Regions from separate parts of the Ensifer sp. ENS07 genome, predicted to be linked through region 3. Evidence: predicted binding sites of a transcription regulator. Region 3 holds the regulator's gene; each other region holds the start of a gene.
The links. Region 3 encodes PhoB, which activates phosphate uptake and scavenging genes when phosphate is short. Its sites were predicted from a motif close to TGTCATNNANCTGTCAT; they were not measured.

Region 1 (6,462 bases), on a different contig from region 3:
TCGATCGCTGCGATGGAGCCGGCCTGGGCCGGGCGGCCGAGCGGATAGGAGTTGAAGCTGTCCTTCACCCGCTCCAGCGCCTCGATCAGCGGGCGCTGGCCAATGGCGAAGCCGACGCGCAAGCCCGCAAGTGCGCGCGACTTGGAGAAGGTCTGGACGACCAAGAGGTTCTCGTATTTCGAAACCAGTTCTGCGGCCGACTGGCCGCCGAAATCGACATAGGCCTCGTCGATGACGACGGGCTGGTCCGGATGGCTTGCGACCAGCCGCTCGATGTCGGCGAGCGGCAAAGCGATGCCGGTCGGGGCATTCGGGTTCGGCAGGATGATGGCGCCGCAGGGCCGGTCGTAGTCGGCGAGATCGATCTCGAAGCGATCGCTGAGCGGGATCTCGACCGTGTCGATCTCGAAGAGCCGCGCATAGGTCGAATAGAAGCTGTAGGAGATATCCGGATAGAGCAGCGGCGCGTCGTGCTTCAGCAAGCCGGCGAAGATGTGCGCCAGCACCTCGTCCGAGCCGTTGCCGACGAAGACTTCTTCGGCGGTCACGCCATAGCGTACGGCGATGGCCTGGCGCAGCTTCAGCGCCAGCGGGTCCGGATAAAGGCGAAGATCGCTGCTCGCTGCCGCGGCGATCGCGTCGAGCACCTTCTCAGACGGACCGTAGGGGCATTCGTTGGTGTTGAGCTTCACCAGGTTGGCGATGCGCGGCTGTTCGCCAGGCACGTAGGGCTTCAGCTTGGAGACGATCGGCGACCAGTATTTGCTCATGGATCTAGCTCCTGCGATTGGCGATGAAACGGGCGGCTTCGACGAGAATGGCCGAGCGCGCTCCATAGGGCGCAAGCAGCGCTTCGGCTTCGACGACCAGTTGCTCCAGCCGGTCTTCCGCCCAGGTCTGGCCGTTGAGCGCGACCAGCGTGCCCTTGCCACGGGCGGCGTCCTTGCCGGTTGCCTTGCCCATGGTCTCCGCATCCGCGGTAAGGTCGAGCAGGTCGTCGGCAAGCTGGAAGGCAAGGCCGATCTTTTCGCCGAAGGCGCGAAGCCGCGCGCGGTCCTCCTTCGAAGCGCCGGCGACGATGGCGCCAGCCTCGCAGGCAAAGCGGATCAGGGCACCTGTCTTCATCGCCTGCAGCGTGACGATCCCGGCCTCGTCCGGTGGCGACTTTTCCGCGGCCAGGTCGAGCGCCTGTCCGCCGGCCATGCCGCCGTGGCCGGCGGCGCGTCCGAGCGCCAGGATCAGTTCCACCTTCTGCGCATCCGAAAGCGCTGTCTCGGGTGCTGCGATGATATCGAAGGCGAAGGTCAGCAGGCTGTCGCCGGCAAGAATCGCCGTCGCCTCATCGAAGGCCCTGTGCACGGTCGGCTGGCCGCGGCGCATGTCGTCGTCGTCCATCGCCGGCAGGTCGTCATGGACCAGCGAATAGCAATGCACGCATTCGAGTGCCGCGCCGACGCGCAAGGCCGCATCGCGATTGCCGCCGAGCAGATCGGCGCATTCGATCACCAGGAAGGGGCGCAGACGCTTGCCGCCGTTCAGCACGCCGTGGCGCATGGCCGCGAGCAGGTTTGCCGGCCGGGCGATTTCGTCGGCTTCCGTCGTCTGGCCGAGCAGACGTTCCAGCAGACCCTCGACGGTGCGGGCATTGGTGGCGAGGCGACGGGTAAAAGGCGATGTGTCCTGGCTCATGCGCGCTCTTTGACATGGGCGAAGAGGGCTTTCAACGGGGATTCGTGTCGCAGCCGCGCGCTTTCCCTGGGACAGCCTTCTCCGCGCCTTGCCTTTTGCCAGAAAGCCCGTTCAACTCTGCCTGCGCATGCACTAAGAGAAGCGGATGGACAGCGAGGTGAACAGTCAGGCCGCGAACGTCGTTCCGGAAGCGCGCGAGGAGGGCGAATTGCCTTCCAGTCGCTGGTCTTCGCTTCGCCGGACGTTGCGCACGCGTCGCCGCCAGATCGTCCTGGCTGTTCTGGGCTTTCTCGTCCTTCCCTACGCGCTGATCGTTCTCTACCTGGTGGAGTTCATCCATCCCGTCTCGACGCTCATGCTGCGCGATCTCGTGCTGCTGCGCGGCTACGATCGGCAATGGGTCGAGTTCGATGATATCGCCCCGGTTCTAGTGCAGTCGGTGATGATGTCGGAGGACGGGCAGTTTTGCGCCCATGACGGCGTCGACTGGGGCCAGATGCGGGGCGTGGTCGAGGATGCGCTCGAAGGGGAATCCACCCGCGGCGCGAGCACCATTCCGATGCAGACGGTCAAGAACCTCTATCTCTGGAACGGTCGCTCCTTCCTGCGCAAGGGCATGGAACTGCCGCTGGCGGTCGCCGCCGACTTCGTGTGGAGCAAGCGGCGGATGATGGAGATCTATCTGAACATCGCCGAATGGGGCGACGGGATCTATGGTATCGAGGCGGCCGCCCGCCATCATTTCGGGGTTTCGGCGTCGAAGCTCTCGCGCCGGCAGGCGGCGCTGCTTGCGGTCTCGCTGCCCAATCCGAAGGAGCGCAACGCCGGAAAACCCGGCCGCGGGCTCAAGCGCCTGGCGAACCTGATCGAGCGCCGCGCCAGCCGCTCCGGCGGTTACATCACCTGCCTTTATAACTAGGATCAGACCTTTTCATTGGATGCGCTCGCTGGGCGATGTCATGCTCGCGTAGTAGAGTTCTGCCATCTGGGCCTCTCTCCCTTCGAAAGGCCCGATTGCTCCATGACCTTGATTTCCCCCTCGCTTTTCGCCCTTGGCCGTAGCGCCAACGATGCCCCGCCGAGACATCTCGGAACGCGCTACAACACCGAAGGCCAGTTCCTTTCGGAACCGGGCAACACGGTTGTGTCTCACGTTGCCGCCGGATCGCCGTCCGAGGCCGCCGTGCTTGCGGTGCGCGACCGGGTGATGGCGATGCCCGAGGCGGGGCAGTTCGCCTTTACCCACCCGTCCAGCCTGCACATGACGATCTTCCAGGGCATCATCGAACACCGCCGGAAGCTCCCTTACTGGCCGGCCGACATGCCGCTCGATACGCCGATCGAGGTGATGACGGCGCACTACCGCGAACGGCTTGCGCATTTTGCGCCGCTGGAGCAGTTCCGCGCCCGCGTGACCGAGATCACGCCGACGGGCCTTGCGCTCGAAGGCGACGGTGCCGCCGACCGCGCCTGTCTCAAGGCCTGGCGCGACGCTTTCGCGGAAGCCTTCGGCTATCGCCATCCGGATCATGACGACTACCAATTCCACATCACCTATGCTTACCCCGTCGACTGGCTCGACGATGCGGCGCTGCCGCGCTGGCAGGCGATGCTGGACGAGCAGCTCGCTTTTCTGCGCGAGCAGGCGCCGGTGATCGCGCTCGATCCGCCGGCCTTCTGCTCGTTCGAGGACATGAACCATTTCGAGGAACTGATCGTTTTCTCGGAGAGACCAGCAATCAAGGAACAGAAATGACCGGACTTACACTCTATGTCGGCAACAAGAACTATTCGTCCTGGTCGATGCGGCCATGGATCGCGATGACGGCAGTCGGCATCGATTTCTCGGACGTGGTCATTCCGTTCGATTTCGCCGCCGGCAATCCGGAGATCCGGGCGATCTCGCCGACCGGAAAGGTGCCGCTGCTGCGCCACGGGGACCTGCTTATCTGGGAATCGCTGGCGATCATCGAATATGTCGCCGAACTCTTTCCCGACGCCGGGCTGTGGCCGGCCGACCCTCAGGCGCGCGCCCGGGCGCGCAGCTATTCGATGGAGATGCTGTCCGGTTTTCGCGCTCTGCGTGGTGCCTGCCCGATGAACATCCGTCGGCCAAAGCAGGCGCTGGACGTTGGCGCGGACGTCCGCGCGGACGTGGCACGTATCGAGCAGATCTGGACGGAGGCGCTTGCGCGTTCCGGTGGCCCGTTCCTCTTCGGGTCCTTCAGCGCGGCCGATGCGATGTACGCGCCTGTGGTTAACCGCTTCGACGTCTACGATCTCGTTGCGGATCGAGAAACGCTCGGCTACATGAACCGCGTGAAGGCACATCCGGCGTTCCTGAAATGGGAGGAGGCCGCCCGCGCAGAGCCGTGGGTCGTCGCCGAAGACGAGGTCTGAAAAGGTCGAGTCGAAAAATTGCCCGTGGGGACTGGTCAAACGGCAGTTGTCCATGTATAAGCGCGCCAAATTTCCGTGATTAACATCTGTTTTACACGGCCATTTCGGCTGCTGAACAGTGTTTGCCCGATAAGTGGAGAATGAAATGGCTGTACCTAAAAGAAAAACGAGCCCGTCCAAGCGTGGCATGCGCCGTTCGGCTGACGCTCTGAAGACCCCGACCTACGTCGAAGACAAGAACTCCGGCGAACTGCGTCGCCCGCACCACATCGACCTGAAGACCGGCATGTACCGTGGCCGTCAGGTTCTGACCCCGAAGGAAAGCGCATAAGCGTTTCCGTTCGCGGATTAGGTTCAAAGGGCTGGCTCTGCCGGCCCTTTTGTTTTGCATCTGACATGATCTTGCTTGGACGCCGTGGTATCGCTGGCGCCTTGCGTGACGACGCCGCATATACATGGTCCACCATAAACGCGGTCAAGGAGTTCTGATGCTTGCTGCCATACCGCTGCTGATCCTACCTTTTGCAATCTACAATCTCGCGATGATCGGAATGTTCGGCGGCCTCGCCGGCCTGAACGCCGACATGGTGTCGCTCTCCATGCTATCAGGCGCGACCTGGACGATGCGCTTCGGCGACCTTCTGATCGTCGGCGCCCTGCTGCTGCTCTTCGTCGAATTGCTGAAAGCGACGCGCACGAGCAGCCGCGCACTGATGGATCATCTGCTCTCGATGATCCTGTTCATCGTCTTTTTGATCGAATTTCTGCTGCTCGCACCGGCGGCAACGCAGCTCTTCTTCATCCTGATGACCATCAGCTTCATCGATGTTATCGCCGGCTTTGCCGTATCGATGCGCTCGGCCGGCCGGGACGTGTCGATCGGCCTCTAGGTCCAGACGGTTCGGGGCGACGCCGCCCCGATTTCCGCGATCTCTGTTCAGGTGAGGTGAAGGCAGGAACCGCATTCCTGCCTGGTGGTCCTGCTTAGCCGAGATTGTCGAGCTTGGTCTGGAGCGCGCGAAGCTGCTCCTTCAGCTCGTCGATATCCTTGGCTTCGGCCTTCTTTGTTTCCTTCACGGGCGGCGCGGTGATGAAGGGCGAAAACATCTGCATGGCCTGATGGAACATCTCGGTGTTGCGACGCACCTGCTCTTCGACAAGTTGCAGCGGAACCTGCAGGTTTTTGCCGAGCGGCGTGTCGCCGAAGGCCTTGTTGATCTGCTCGCGCATCTGCGACTGCTGCTCGGTGAAAGCCTGCATCGAGTGTTCGAGATAGCTCGGCACCACCATCTGCATCTGGTCGCCGTAGAACGAGATCAGCTGGCGCAGGAAGGAGATCGGCAGCAGCGTGTTGCCGGTCTTGGACTCCTGCTCGAAGATGATCTGCGTCAGCACGGAATGGGTGATGTCCTCGCCGGATTTTGCATCCTGAACGATGAAGTCCTCACCCTTCTTCACCATCACAGCCAGGTCGTCGAGCGTGACATAGGTGCTGGTCCCGGTGTTGTAGAGCCGCCGGTTCGCATATTTTTTGATAACGATCTGGCCTTCGTGCTTCGCCATCAGGGTCTCCTCTCCCCCATCATCCCGTCTTTATTGCGTTTTTCAGAGTATCCGCAAAAGCGCGCCGCTGACAATGTCTTTGTGCGTTGCGGCGACGCAAGTGCAAAATCTTGCGGTTGCGTTTTAGGTGACGCTTTTGTGGCACTGCATCAAGGCGTTTGACTTGCGTCGCGCGCTTTGCCAGTCTGCCTGCATTAGGCAAGAAGATCTGAGGAAACGTCCCATGAGCAATCCCTCCATCGTGATCGCCAGCGCCGGCCGCACCGCGGTCGGTTCCTTCAACGGTGCCTTTGGCAATACGCCGGCGCACGAACTTGGCGCTGCCGTCATCAAGGGCGTGCTCGAGCGCGCAGGCGTCGAGGCTGCCGAGGTCGACGAGGTGATCCTCGGCCAGGTGCTGCAGGCAGGCGAAGGCCAGAACCCGGCGCGCCAGGCGGCGATGAAGGCGGGCGTTCCTCAGGAAAAGACCGCCTGGGGCATGAACCAGCTCTGCGGCTCGGGCCTGCGCGCCGTCGCGCTCGGCATGCAGCAGATTGCAACCGGTGATGCTGAGATCATCGTCGCCGGCGGCATGGAGTCCATGTCGATGGCGCCGCATTGCTCGCATCTTCGCGGCGGCGTGAAGATGGGCGACTTCAAGATGATCGACACGATGATCAAGGACGGCCTGACCGACGCCTTCTACGGTTATCACATGGGCATCACCGCCGAGAACGTCGCTCGCCAGTGGCAGCTCAGCCGCGAGGAGCAGGATGCGTTCGCGCTCGCCTCGCAGAACAAGGCCGAAGCCGCCCAGAAGGCCGGGCGCTT
Region 2 (6,462 bases), on a different contig from region 3:
ATGTCGAGTGGGAATCGCTGTCGATCAACTTCGTCATGGTGTTCTCGCCGAACACCTTTGCCGGCGCGCCGCATGCCTGGCTGGCGACTGTGATCGATCCGTCGGCGACGCCGGAAGAGGAGGCGGCGGTCCTGAAGGCCGTCACCAATGCCTATCCGACGATCACCAGCGTACGGGTGAAGGACGCTCTCGACATTGTGAATGGGCTGCTCGGTCAGCTGGCAACGGCGATCCGGGCGGCCGCGGCCGTGGCGCTCGTCGCCTCCGTGCTGGTGCTGGCCGGCGCGCTTGCGGCCGGCAACCGGGCGCGCGTCCATGATGCGGTGGTCCTGAAGACGCTGGGGGCAACGCGGGTGACGCTGATCAAGGCGTTCAGCTACGAATACGCGATCCTCGGTCTTGCAACCGCAGTTTTTGCGCTGTTTGCCGGCGGTATCGCCGCCTGGTTCGTCGTCAACCGCATCATGACGCTGCCGTCGAGCTTCCTGCCCGACGTGGCGATCGTGACGGTTGTGGCAGCGCTGGTGATGACGGTCGGCATCGGACTTGCCGGTACATGGCGCATTCTCGGGCAGAAGGCGGCGCCGGTCCTGCGCGAACTTTGACCGGGCCGAGTTAACCGTAAATCCCTATTGCGCCGGTCTGAATCGGTCCAGTGCAACGGAATCCGGGAGTGCCGGGTCTTGTGTGCAGCGGGTTTCGGCATCATATTTGTCCACAGGCATGCTGGAGCTCCGCAGCGGCGCCTGGGCGTGGAAGCTCATCTTCCAGGGCGATATTCGCCGCCCGACACCGTAACTTCCACCGGAGCTTGAATGAGGAAACAATGGCTGATCTGAGAAATTACCAAACCCGAATGTCGCCCGCCGGCGCTCAGGCGGGTGCCGTGATTGACGAAGGCCTTCGCGCATACATGCTGAAGGTCTACAACCTGATGGCGCTTGGTCTGGCGATCACTGGCGTCGCGGCCTACCTGGCCTTCCAAATGGCGTTTTCGGATGGCCAGCTGACTGCCTTCGGTGCTGCGATCTATACGAGCCCGCTGAAGTGGGTGGTGATGCTGGCGCCGCTGGCGCTCGTGTTCTTCATGAGCTTCCGCATCAATAGCATGAGCGTTTCTGCCGCGCAGACGACGTTCTGGATCTATGCGGCCCTGATGGGCCTGTCGCTGTCGTCGATCTTCCTGATCTACACCGGCCAGAGCATCGTTCAGACGTTCTTCGTGACGGCCGCCTCGTTCGGCGCCCTGTCGCTTTACGGCTACACCACGAAGAAGGACCTGTCCGGCATGGGCTCGTTCCTGATCATGGGTCTGTTCGGCGTCATCATCGCGTCGATCGTCAACATCTTCCTCGCCTCTTCGGCGCTCGCCTTCGCGATCAGCGTGATCGGCGTGCTGATCTTCGCTGGCCTCACCGCCTACGACACGCAGAAGATCAAGGAAATGTACTACGAAGCCGATGACAGCGCCGTTGCCGGCCGCAAGGCGATCATGGGCGCGCTGACGCTCTACCTCGACTTCATCAACCTGTTCATGTTCCTGCTCCAGTTCATGGGCAACCGGAACAACTAAGTCTGAACAGCACACGGAAAAGGCGGCTTCGGCCGCCTTTTTTGTTTGCTGAAGCAGCTTGAAAGCGTCCGGACTCCGTGGGAGTGAAAGGACGACGAAACCTTGGGATCAAAGTCTTTAGCCATGTCCCTGACCCTGCGCGACGCCACCCTGGCCGATCTTCCCGTCATCACCGAGATCTATCGCGAATCCGTGTTGCACGGGGTTGCGACCTACGAGATCAACCCGCCATCCGAAAAGGAGATGCGGGCGCGGTTCGAAACGATCATCGGCAGCGGCTACCCGTACATGGTTGCGGTAGACGCGGGCGGGACGATCATCGGCTATGCCTACGCATCCGGCTTCCGCACGCGCACGGCCTATCGCTTCCTGGTCGAGGATTCCATCTACCTGGCGCCGGAAGCGCGCGGCAAGGGTGCCGGCAAGGCGCTGCTGGTCGAACTCGTCCGGCGTTGCACGGAACTCGGCTTCCGCCAGATGGTCGCGGTGATCGGCGGTGCCCATCCGGCCTCGATCGCCGTGCACCGGTCGCTCGGCTTCGAACTCCAGGGCACGATGAAAGCGACCGGCTTCAAGCATGGCCGCTGGCTCGACACGACGATCATGCAGCTCGCGCTCGGCGAGGGCCAGGCGACCGACCCGCCGGAAGACGTCTATCCGGACACCCTCTACCAGTGACCATCGCTTGCTGAAGAATGTCAGTCGGCGAAGCGCCTCGCAGCGCGCCGTAGGCAGGTCGTGCCGTTGCTGCCCGTGACGTCGGCGTGCGTCTCCTGATGGCACCCTTTCCCGCTGGTCAGGTTTCCACCAGCCTCAGCACCTTGTCGAATACCTTGAGCACCTGGGCGAGCTCGTGACCGCGCTTCAGGATCGTGCCGTGAATGTTCAGCACGCTATAGGCGCCCTGTTTCGCGGCCAGTTTCGGGTTCTTCTCGATCCGGTAGAGCGGCATTTCGCCCGAACGCTTGAACACTGAGAAGACCGCGCGGTCCCTCAGGTGGTCGATCGCGTAGTCCCGCCACTCGCCTTCGCCGACCATACGGCCGTAGACCCACAGGATCTGATCCAATTCGCGACGATGGAAAGTGATGGGGGGAGCGTTCTTGGCGTTCTTGTATTCGTGTAGATCGATGACCACTTCGGAAGTGGTCTCGCGCTGATGGCGCGCCTCGCCTTGCGGCAAATCCGGCTCATCGGTCATCGGCAATCCGGCCTTCTGTTGTGACAGAACGATTACAGTGTGCCTGACACGAGCCGAAAAGCAAGCTGGAAGCCATGGGACGATGAGGTCATTTCTTGCCTCTGCCCCATTTCAGTCAAACCGGCGCCCCAATTCATCGCAAAACTCGCGGGCGCTGACGGACAGAGTCGTTGCCACCGTATGTCCGGTCAGATCGTCATGCTGCGGGAGTTCACCGAACGCAGTTATGGCCGGTTCGGTCCGGTAACTTCGAACCCTCAGCCCCAGCCCCTCGATGCTGCCGGGCCGAACCAACCCCTTGCGCTTCGCCGTCCCTACAATTTGCCCTGAGGGCCGGCGAGCACGGCCGCAGCGCCGATGATGGCACCCGGCGTTTCCTTGTCCTTCATCGATTGCAGCAGGATCGCGCAGCCGCTGTTTCCCGGGCGCTCGGTCAGCACCGTCGCCGGCAGCGTGAAGGACGCGGGCTGGCCGTCCCACATGCCGATCGTCTGTATGTCACGCACCGCATGCCAATAGGGGACTTCCTTGCCGCGGTTCTCCCCCTTCTCCATCTTCACGATCTTGGCGCGGTCGAAATAGACGACGACGACGTTGGCCTTGCCGATGCCGCTACCGATGGTGATCTGGATTTCTTCGCCGAGGATCTTGGCGCCGACGGGAACGGCAAGCCCTTTGCCTTCCGCCTTCATCGTTTCCAGCCGCGTCTTGATTGCCTGCAGATTGCCGCCGTTCAAGTGGTCGCGGCCATTCAGGATCGCCTGGGGCGTGTAGACGCCGTTGCGCCCGAGCATGCGCGCATAGGCATATTGCCGCTCGGTGTTTTCCTTCGATGCCAGCGTGTCGGCCCAGCCGAGATAGTTCCAGTAGTCGACGTGATAGGCGAGCGCCACCACATCGCCCTCGTCGACCAGCGACTTCAGCGCCGCATCCGCCGGCGGACAGGACGAACAGCCCTGGCTGGTGAACAGTTCGACAACGCCCTTGACCGCCTGTTTCTCCTGCGCCCCGGCAGGGGCACCGGCGGCTGCGAGCAGCCCGAAAGCCAGTGCAACAGGGCGAATGAAAGAACGGTCTGCGGATGTCATGGCGTCACTTCGTTACCGGCCGTCGGCCTACTCCTTGTGGGGGAGTTCACTACATACGACGCCCCTGCATCAACGGGAAGTCACGTTGGAGTGAGGTGGCAAGTGAGCGCGACCCGGCACCGGATCGTCGGCAGGTGCACCTCAAAGAAAGAGCCGGGGCGCCTTTCGGCGTCCCGGCTCCGGAGCCTCGTATGCGCTCGCGCGATTAGGCGGCGAGGTCGCGCAGAACCGTCTGCAGGATGCCACCGTTGTTGACGTAGGTCACTTCATCCAGCGTATCGATACGGCAGACGAGCGGCACATCTTTCACGCTGCCGTCGCCGTAGGTTACCTTGGCAACGCGCTTTTCGCGCGGCTGGACATTGGCGAGGTTTTCGATCGTGACGATCTCATCGCCCTTGAGGCCAAGCGATTCCCAGGTCGTGCCTTCCTCGAAGACGAAGGGAATGACACCCATGCCGACGAGGTTCGAGCGGTGGATACGCTCGAAGGACTGCGCGATGACGGCCTTGACGCCGAGCAGGTTGGTGCCCTTGGCAGCCCAGTCGCGCGACGAACCGTTGCCGTATTCGACGCCGGCGAAGATGACGAGCGGAACGCCCTCTTCCTTGTACTGCATGGCGGCGTCGTAAATCGACATCTCTTCCTTGGACGGATAGTGGATGGTGTAGCCACCTTCCTTGCCGTTCGGGCCGAGCATGTGGTTGCGGATGCGGATGTTGGCAAACGTGCCGCGCATCATCACCTCATGGTTGCCACGACGCGTGCCGTACTGGTTGAAGTCGGCAACGCCGACGCCGTGACCGATGAGGTAGGCACCGGCCGGCGAGGCCGCCTTGATCGAACCGGCCGGCGAGATGTGGTCGGTGGTGATCTTGTCGCCGAAGAGACCAAGCACGCGGGCGCCCTTGATGTCGGAGATGCCCGAACCGGACTTGCCCATGCCGACGAAGTAGGGCGGGTTCTGCACGTAGGTCGAACCGTCGTCCCAGGCATAGGTCTGGCCCGGAGGAACCTGAACGGCCTGCCAGTTTTCGTCGCCCTTGAACACGTCGGCGTACTTGGTCGCGTAAAGTTCGCGGGTGACGTACTTGAAGATGAACTCCTGGATTTCCTTGGAGGTCGGCCAGATGTCCTTGAGGAAGACCGGCTTGCCGTCCTGGTCTTCGCCGAGCGGCTCGTTGGTCAGGTCCTTCTGGACGGAACCTGCAAGCGCGTAGGCGACGACGAGCGGCGGCGAAGCGAGGTAGTTCGCCTGGACGTCCGGCGAGATGCGGCCTTCGAAGTTACGGTTGCCCGAAAGAACGCCGGCGGCGATCAGGCCCTTGTCGTTGATCGTCTTCGAGATCGGGGCCGGCAGCGGGCCGGAGTTGCCGATGCAGGTCGTGCAGCCGAAGCCGACGAGGTTGAAGCCGAGCGCGTCGAGGTCCTTCTGCAGGCCGGACTTGGCGAGGTATTCGCCGACGACCTGCGATCCCGGTGCGAGCGAGGTCTTGACCCACGGCTTGGACTTCAGGCCCTTGGCGACCGCGTTGCGGGCGAGCAGGCCGGCAGCGATCAGGACCGACGGGTTGGAGGTGTTGGTGCAGGACGTGATCGCAGCGATGGCAACGTCGCCATGGCCGAGATCGAAATCGGTACCTTCGACGGCATAGCGGTTCGAAAGCTGGCCCGGCTTCTTGTAGTCGCCTTCAAGCGAGGTTGCGAAGCCCGATGCGATGCTTTCGAGCGGGATGCGGCCTTCCGGACGCTTCGGGCCAGCCATGGCCGGAACGACGTCGCCGAGGTCGAGTTCGAGCGTGTCGGTGAAGACGAGCTCGGAACCGTCACCGTCACGCCACATGCCCTGAGCCTTGGAATAGGCTTCGACGAGAGCGATGCGCTGCTCTTCACGGCCGGACATGGTGAGGTAGTTGATGGTTTCGCTGTCGACCGGGAAGAAGCCGCAGGTGGCACCGTATTCCGGACCCATGTTGCCGATGGTGGCGCGGTCGGCGAGCGTCATGTTGTCGAGGCCCGGGCCGAAGAATTCGACGAACTTCGAGACAACGCCCTTCTTGCGCAGCATCTGCACGACCATAAGCACGAGGTCGGTCGCGGTGACGCCTTCCTTGAGCTTGCCGGTGAGCTTGAAGCCGATGACCTCAGGCAGGAGCATGGAGACCGGCTGGCCGAGCATGGCAGCTTCCGCTTCGATGCCGCCCACGCCCCAGCCGAGAACGCCGAGACCGTTGATCATGGTGGTGTGGCTGTCGGTGCCGACGCAGGTGTCCGGGTAGGCGGTGACGACGCCATCTTCTTCACGGGTCCAGACGGTCTGGCCCAGATACTCCAGATTGACCTGGTGACAGATGCCGGTGCCGGGCGGAACGACGCGGAAGTTCTTGAACGCCTGCTGGCCCCACTTCAGGAAGCGGTAGCGCTCGCCGTTGCGCTCGTACTCGAGCTCGACGTTGCGGGCAAAGGCGTTCGGGGTGCCGAATTCGTCGACGATGACGGAGTGGTCGATGACGAGGTCGACGGGGACGAGCGGGTTGATCTTTTCCGGGTCGCCACCGAGCGAGACCATGGCGTCGCGCATCGCCGCGAGGTCGACGACA
Region 3 (6,462 bases):
GGCTCGCTCTACATGATGCTGATCGTGCTGGTGCTGTCGCTTCCGATCGGCGTCGCCGCCTCGATCTACCTCGAGGAGTTTGCGCCGAAGAACCGGCTGACCGACCTGATCGAGGTCAACATCAACAACCTCGCGGCCGTTCCGTCGATCGTCTACGGCCTCCTGGGTCTCGCCGTCTTCATCAACTTCGCCGGCATGCCGCGCTCGGCAGCCGTCGTCGGCGGCTTCGTGCTGACGTTGATGACCCTGCCGACGATCATCATCGCCACCCGTGCGGCGTTGAAGGCGGTCCCGCCGTCGATCCGCTCGGCGGCCCTCGGTCTCGGTGCGTCGAAGATGCAGACCATCTTCCACCACGTGCTGCCGCTGGCGATGCCGGGCATCCTGACCGGCACCATCATCGGTCTTGCCCACGCGCTTGGTGAAACCGCGCCGCTGCTCCTGATCGGCATGGTCGCCTTCGTCGTCGATTTTCCCGGTTCGCCGATGGAACCGTCGACGGCACTGCCGGTGCAGATCTACATGTGGGCCAATGAGGCGGAGCGCGCCTTCGTCGAGCGCACCTCCGGCGCAATCATCATTCTTCTCATCTTCCTGGTCGTCATGAACCTTGGAGCCATTCTGTTGCGACGTCGCTTTGAGCGCCGCTGGTAGTGAGGTAATTACTATGAACATCATGTCAGAAGCAGCAGTCGAGAAGGCTCTGGATCAGAAAATGAACACCGTGCCCTACAAGATGATCGGCAAGGATGTGTCGGTCTATTACGGCGAGAAGCGTGCGCTTTTCGACGTCAACCTCAACATCCGCGAGAACACGGTCACGGCGCTGATCGGTCCTTCGGGTTGCGGCAAGTCGACCTTCCTGCGCACGCTGAACCGCATGAACGACACGATCGAGAACTGCCGCGTCACCGGCAAGATCACGCTCGACGAGGACGACATCTACGACCCGACGATCGACGTCGTCGAACTGCGCGCCCGCGTCGGCATGGTCTTCCAGAAGCCGAACCCGTTCCCGAAGTCGATCTACGACAACGTCGCCTACGGCCCGCGGATTCACGGACTTGCCCGCACCAAGGCCGACTTTGACGAGGTGGTCGAGACCAGCCTGCAGAAGGCCGGTCTGTGGAACGAGGTAAAGGATCGTCTGCAGGAGCCCGGCACCGGCCTTTCCGGTGGTCAGCAGCAGCGTCTCTGCATCGCGCGTGCCGTCGCCGTCAGCCCGGAAGTCATCCTCATGGACGAGCCGTGCTCGGCTCTCGATCCGATCGCGACCGCCAAGGTCGAAGAGCTCATCCACGAGCTGCGCACGAACTTCACGATCGTCATCGTGACCCACTCGATGCAGCAGGCCGCCCGCGTTTCGCAGCGCACCGCCATGTTCCACCTCGGCAATCTCGTCGAGGAGAACGACACCGACAAGATGTTCACCAATCCGGATGACCAGCGCACCCAGGATTACATCATGGGCCGCTTCGGCTGAGGCCGCATAAGGCTGCAACAGTAACTGCAAAGCGCCCGTAAGGATCGACGATCATGTCCATGCATATCATGTCCGCCTATGACGAAGAACTGAAGTACCTGACGCGCCGCATCTCGGAGATGGGCGGCCTCGCCGAACAGATGGTCGCCGAGTCCGTTCGCGCGCTGGTCAACTCCGACCTGGCTCTCGCACAGAAGGTGATCTCGGACGACACCGTCCTCGACGACGCCGAGCGCCAGATCGGTGAGAAGGCGATCGTCACGATCGCCAAGCGTCAGCCGGTCGCCGCCGACCTGCGTGAGATCATGGGGTCGATCCGCATCGCCTCCGATCTGGAACGCGTCGGCGACCTTGGCAAGAACACCGCCAAGCGCGTGATCGCGGTCGCCGGCTCCGGCATTCCGCGCAAGCTCGCCCGTGGCCTCGAGCATCTGGCAGAGCTCGCTCTCGTCCAGCTCAAGGAAGTGCTCGACGTCTACGCCTCGCGCTCGCCGGAAAAGGCCAACAGCATCCGCGAGCGTGACGAGGAGATCGACGCGATCTACACCTCGCTGTTCCGCGAGCTCTTGACCTACATGATGGAAGATCCGCGCAACATCACGCCCTGCACGCATCTTCTGTTCTGCGCCAAGAACATCGAGCGCATCGGCGACCACGCGACCAATATCGCTGAGACGATCTATTACATGGCGACGGGTGCTCAGCCGGAAGGCGAGCGTCCGAAGGATGACACTACGTCGACGCTGGGCTCGGTCAACGACTGAGCGCCAAGCGCGCCGTAAGCATGCATGCCCTTTGAAATCTGATCCGGTCGCGGCTTCGGTCGCGGCCCCGAATTCCTGTATCTGAAGCATGCGGTTTTCGCCCCGCCTTTGAAAACGGCGGATGTGCTCCAGATTTAGAGTGTCTGAGCGCCGGCCGGGCCGATGAGCCCAAAGGCCGCCCGCGGTAAGGAGACGTTACCTGATGTTGCCAAAAATCGCCGTAGTCGAAGACGAAGAGGCGCTGAGCGTTCTGCTGCGTTACAATCTGGAAGCCGAGGGCTTCGACGTCGATACGATCCTGCGGGGCGACGAGGCGGAGATCCGGCTTCAGGAGCGGCTGCCCGACCTGCTTATCCTCGACTGGATGCTGCCCGGTGTTTCCGGCATTGAACTTTGCCGTCGGCTGCGCCAGCGTCCGGAGACCGAACGTCTGCCGATCATCATGCTGACGGCGCGCGGCGAGGAAAGCGAGCGCGTCCGGGGTCTGGCGACGGGTGCCGACGACTACGTGGTCAAGCCCTTCTCGACGCCGGAGCTGATGGCGCGCGTCAAGGCGATGCTGCGCCGGGCAAAGCCCGAGGTGCTGTCGACGCTGCTTCGCTGCGGCGACATCGAACTCGACCGCGAGACCCACCGCGTTCATCGCCGCAGCCGCGAAGTGCGCCTCGGCCCCACCGAGTTCCGTCTTCTGGAGTTCCTCATGTCCTCGCCGGGCCGCGTCTTCTCTCGCTCGCAGCTTCTGGATGGCGTCTGGGGGCATGACATCTATGTCGACGAGCGCACCGTCGACGTGCATGTCGGTCGTCTGCGCAAGGCTCTGAACTTCTCGAACATGCCCGACGTCATCCGCACCGTTCGCGGCGCCGGCTATTCGCTCGAAAGCTGAGCGGTCTGAAAGTCGCCAAGAAAAAAAGGGGCCGATCGGCCCCTTTTTTATTGATGCCGTCCAGCTTCTCAGCGGGCCCTGCGGCGCTCCCCCGACGGCTGGTAGGCCAGCCGCGCATGGAAGGTGCAGTAAGGCGAGGCTTCCGGGGAATCGTTGCCGCAGAAGTGAAACTCTTCCTTCAGCGGGTCGCCGATCGGCCACTTGCAGGTGCGCTCGGTGAGCTGGGTCAGCTCGAGGCGGCGCGACATCGGCACGACAACGTCGGTGCGGGTGCTGAAATCCTGCTCGGCAACGAGATCGACTTCGATTTCTTCCTTGAGAACGACAGCGCCGGCCGCGCGTGCAACCGGGCGGGTCGAAACGCGCGAAGCGTAGTTCGGTGCGCGCGGTGCCGAAGTCGGGCGCTTCGGACGGGCTGCTGTCGTGGTGCTGCCGCCGGCCTTGGCGCGACCTGGCAGGCTCAGGCGGTGAACCTTGCCGATGACAGCGTTACGGCTGACGCCGCCGAGCTGCGCCGCGATCTGGCTTGCGCTCAGGCCCTCGGACCAAAGCTTCTTCAGTTTCTCCACCCGCTCGTCAGTCCAGTTCATTTCTGCACTCTCCGTTCTCAGCGTTGGGGATGGCAGAATCCCTCACCGCACCCCGGCTAAACCCCGGGGTTGCAAACGCGATAACTCTTTTGGTGACTAGGTCCGCCGCATGCGTCTAGTAATTGAATGTTAACGTACTGACCGCTGGACTCTGTGGCAAGAGTCCCGGGAATCAGGCCGAATCGATTTCGTAGTTTTCCCCAACTTGCTCGGCCAGCGTTGCATTTTTGCAAGCCCTCCCGGACGATTTTTCTGCTGCCAGGAATCGACCCTTCATGTTGCGCTGCAAGGCTTGGTTTTGTTGACATTGCAGCGCGAAATGGGAATAGTGCCTGCGCCGCCGAAAGGCGGCATTTTTGATTTTTATCGGCCCGCGTGAGGCGCGGGATCGATGTCGATCTGGAGTGAAGGAGAGCCTCGCATGACTGCAACCACGCCGCTTTACGATACCTACATGCGCGCGCCGTTGCGTTTCGAGCGAGGAGAGGGCGCCTGGCTGATCGCTGAAGACGGCACGCGTTATCTCGATTTCGGTGCCGGCGTTGCCGTGAACTCGCTCGGCCACGCGCACCCGCACCTGGTCGAGGCGCTGAAGGCGCAGGCCGACAAGGTCTGGCACCTGTCCAACCTTTATGAAATTGCGGGCCAGGAAAGCCTCGGCCGCCGGCTGACGGCAGTGACCTTTGCCGACAAGGTCTTCTTCACCAATTCGGGCGCGGAAGCGCTGGAATGCGCCATCAAGACGGCACGGCGTTACCACTTCTCCAAGGGCCACCCGGAGAAGTTCCACGTCATCACCTTCGAAGGCGCCTTCCACGGCCGCACGATCGCGACGATCGCCGCCGGTGGTCAGCAGAAATACATCGAAGGTTTCGGGCCGAAGGCGCCGGGCTTCTACCAGGTTCCGTTCGGCGACATCGCCGCGGTCAAGAATGCGATCACCGAGGAAACCGCAGCGATCCTGATCGAGCCGATCCAGGGCGAGGGCGGCATCCGTCCGGCGACCAAGGAATTTATGCAGGAACTGCGCGCGCTTTGCGACGAGTTCGGCCTGCTCTTGATCCTCGACGAGGTCCAGACCGGCGTCGGCCGTACCGGCAAGCTGTTTGCCCATGAATGGGCGGATATCCGTCCGGATATCATGGCGGTCGCCAAGGGTATCGGCGGTGGCTTCCCGTTCGGCGCCTGCCTCGCGACTGAGGAAGCCGCATCTGGTATGGTGGCGGGCACGCATGGCTCCACATATGGCGGCAACCCGCTGGCCATGGCCGTCGGCAACGCCGTGCTCGACGTCGTTCTGGCCGACGGATTCCTGACGCATGTGCGCGATGTCGCGCTGGTCTTCCGCCAGGGCCTTGCGTCGCTCAAGGACCGTTTCCCTGATGTCATCGAGGACATCCGCGGCGACGGTTTGATGCTGGGCATCAAGGTGAAGGGCCCTTCGGCCGATCTGCTGAAGGAAATCCGCGGCGAAAAGCTCCTGGCCGTGCCGGCGGGCGAAAATGTGCTGCGTCTGCTGCCGCCGCTGACCGTGACGGCGGAAGAGGCGCGCGAGGGGCTCGCACGTATCGAACGCGCCGCCGAGGCGGTTCGCAAGGCAAGCGGCAACGCCGCGGCCTGAAGGTAGCGACCCAGGGACGACTAAGGCGTTAGAATGACCTTCGTGCGGGCACGTGGATAGCGTGCCGCACCAGGGACCGATTTTTCAGACAGGAACCGAGTACGATGGCAGGCACCAGACATTTTCTCGATCTTTCGGCCATGACGGCCGCCGACCTCCGGACGATCATCGACGATGCGCGCGTCCGAAAGGCGGCGACCAAGGCCGGAACTGCCGAGAAGCCGCTCGCCGGCAAGATGCTGGCGATGATCTTCGAAAAGCCCTCCACCCGCACCCGCGTTTCCTTCGATGTCGGCATGCGCCAGCTCGGCGGCGAAACCCTGTTTCTGTCGGGCACCGAAATGCAGCTCGGCCGCGCCGAGACGATCGGCGACACGGCCAAGGTGCTCTCGCGTTACGTCGACGCCATCATGATCCGCACCACCGACCATCGCCGCCTTCTGGAACTGGCCGAGCATGCGACGGTCCCGGTCATCAACGGCCTGACCGACGATACGCACCCCTGCCAGATCATGGCCGATATCCTGACCTTCGAGGAGCATCGCGGTCCGGTAAAGGGCAAGACGATTGCCTGGACCGGCGACGGCAATAACGTGCTGCATTCGCTGATCGAAGGTTCTGCCCGCTTCGGATACCGCATGAACATGGCCGTGCCGCTCGGTTCCGAGCCGCAGGACAAGTTCCTGAACTGGGCGCGCAACAATGGCGGCGAGGTCCTTTTGTGTCATGACGCCGAACAGGCCGTCGCCGACGCCAATTGCGTCGTGACCGACACCTGGATCTCGATGAACCAGGAACATCGCGCCCGCGGGCACAACGTCTTCCAGCCCTACCAGGTCAATGAAGCGCTGATGAAGCGTGCGGCCTCCGATGCGCTGTTCATGCACTGCCTGCCGGCGCACCGCGGCGAAGAGGTCACCGACGAGGTCATCGACGGCCCGCAGTCGGTGGTCTTCGACGAGGCGGAAAACCGGCTGCACGCACAGAAGTCGGTCATTGCCTGGTGCATGGGGCTCGTCTGAGCCGGCTGCCCGGTCGCGCGCGACGGCGAAGAGGCTTCAGTGCGCTCCGCCGAGCGTGCGCCATATAGGGGCGTGTTCACCGCACTTGACATTGTC

Region 1: the regulator PhoB is predicted to act here: its motif matches at 2,645-2,661, upstream of IB277_RS25950 (DUF1868 domain-containing protein).
Region 2: the regulator PhoB is predicted to act here: its motif matches at 2,795-2,811, upstream of IB277_RS26140 (DUF2794 domain-containing protein).

The regions. Positions count from the first base shown of each region.
Region 1 covers NZ_JACVBE010000010.1:155,289-161,750, forward strand. The annotation lists gene hisC (histidinol-phosphate transaminase) at 1-770, opposite strand, end outside; gene IB277_RS25940 (polyprenyl synthetase family protein) at 775-1,689, opposite strand; gene mtgA (monofunctional biosynthetic peptidoglycan transglycosylase) at 1,835-2,608, shown strand; gene IB277_RS25950 (DUF1868 domain-containing protein) at 2,711-3,445, shown strand; gene IB277_RS25955 (glutathione S-transferase family protein) at 3,442-4,089, shown strand; gene rpmF (50S ribosomal protein L32) at 4,235-4,420, shown strand; gene IB277_RS25965 (membrane protein) at 4,578-4,979, shown strand; gene phaR (polyhydroxyalkanoate synthesis repressor PhaR) at 5,074-5,652, opposite strand; gene IB277_RS25975 (acetyl-CoA C-acetyltransferase) at 5,876-6,462, shown strand, end outside.
Region 2 covers NZ_JACVBE010000010.1:193,924-200,385, forward strand. The annotation lists gene IB277_RS26125 (ABC transporter permease) at 1-605, shown strand, start outside; gene IB277_RS26130 (Bax inhibitor-1/YccA family protein) at 827-1,573, shown strand; gene IB277_RS26135 (GNAT family N-acetyltransferase) at 1,697-2,251, shown strand; gene IB277_RS26140 (DUF2794 domain-containing protein) at 2,370-2,774, opposite strand; gene IB277_RS26145 (thioredoxin family protein) at 3,089-3,862, opposite strand; gene acnA (aconitate hydratase AcnA) at 4,068-6,462, opposite strand, start outside.
Region 3 covers NZ_JACVBE010000004.1:457,875-464,336, forward strand. The annotation lists gene pstA (phosphate ABC transporter permease PstA) at 1-654, shown strand, start outside; gene pstB (phosphate ABC transporter ATP-binding protein PstB) at 668-1,483, shown strand; gene phoU (phosphate signaling complex protein PhoU) at 1,534-2,247, shown strand; gene phoB (phosphate regulon transcriptional regulator PhoB) at 2,450-3,133, shown strand; gene IB277_RS17165 (GcrA family cell cycle regulator) at 3,202-3,723, opposite strand; gene IB277_RS17170 (aspartate aminotransferase family protein) at 4,145-5,344, shown strand; gene argF (ornithine carbamoyltransferase) at 5,449-6,366, shown strand.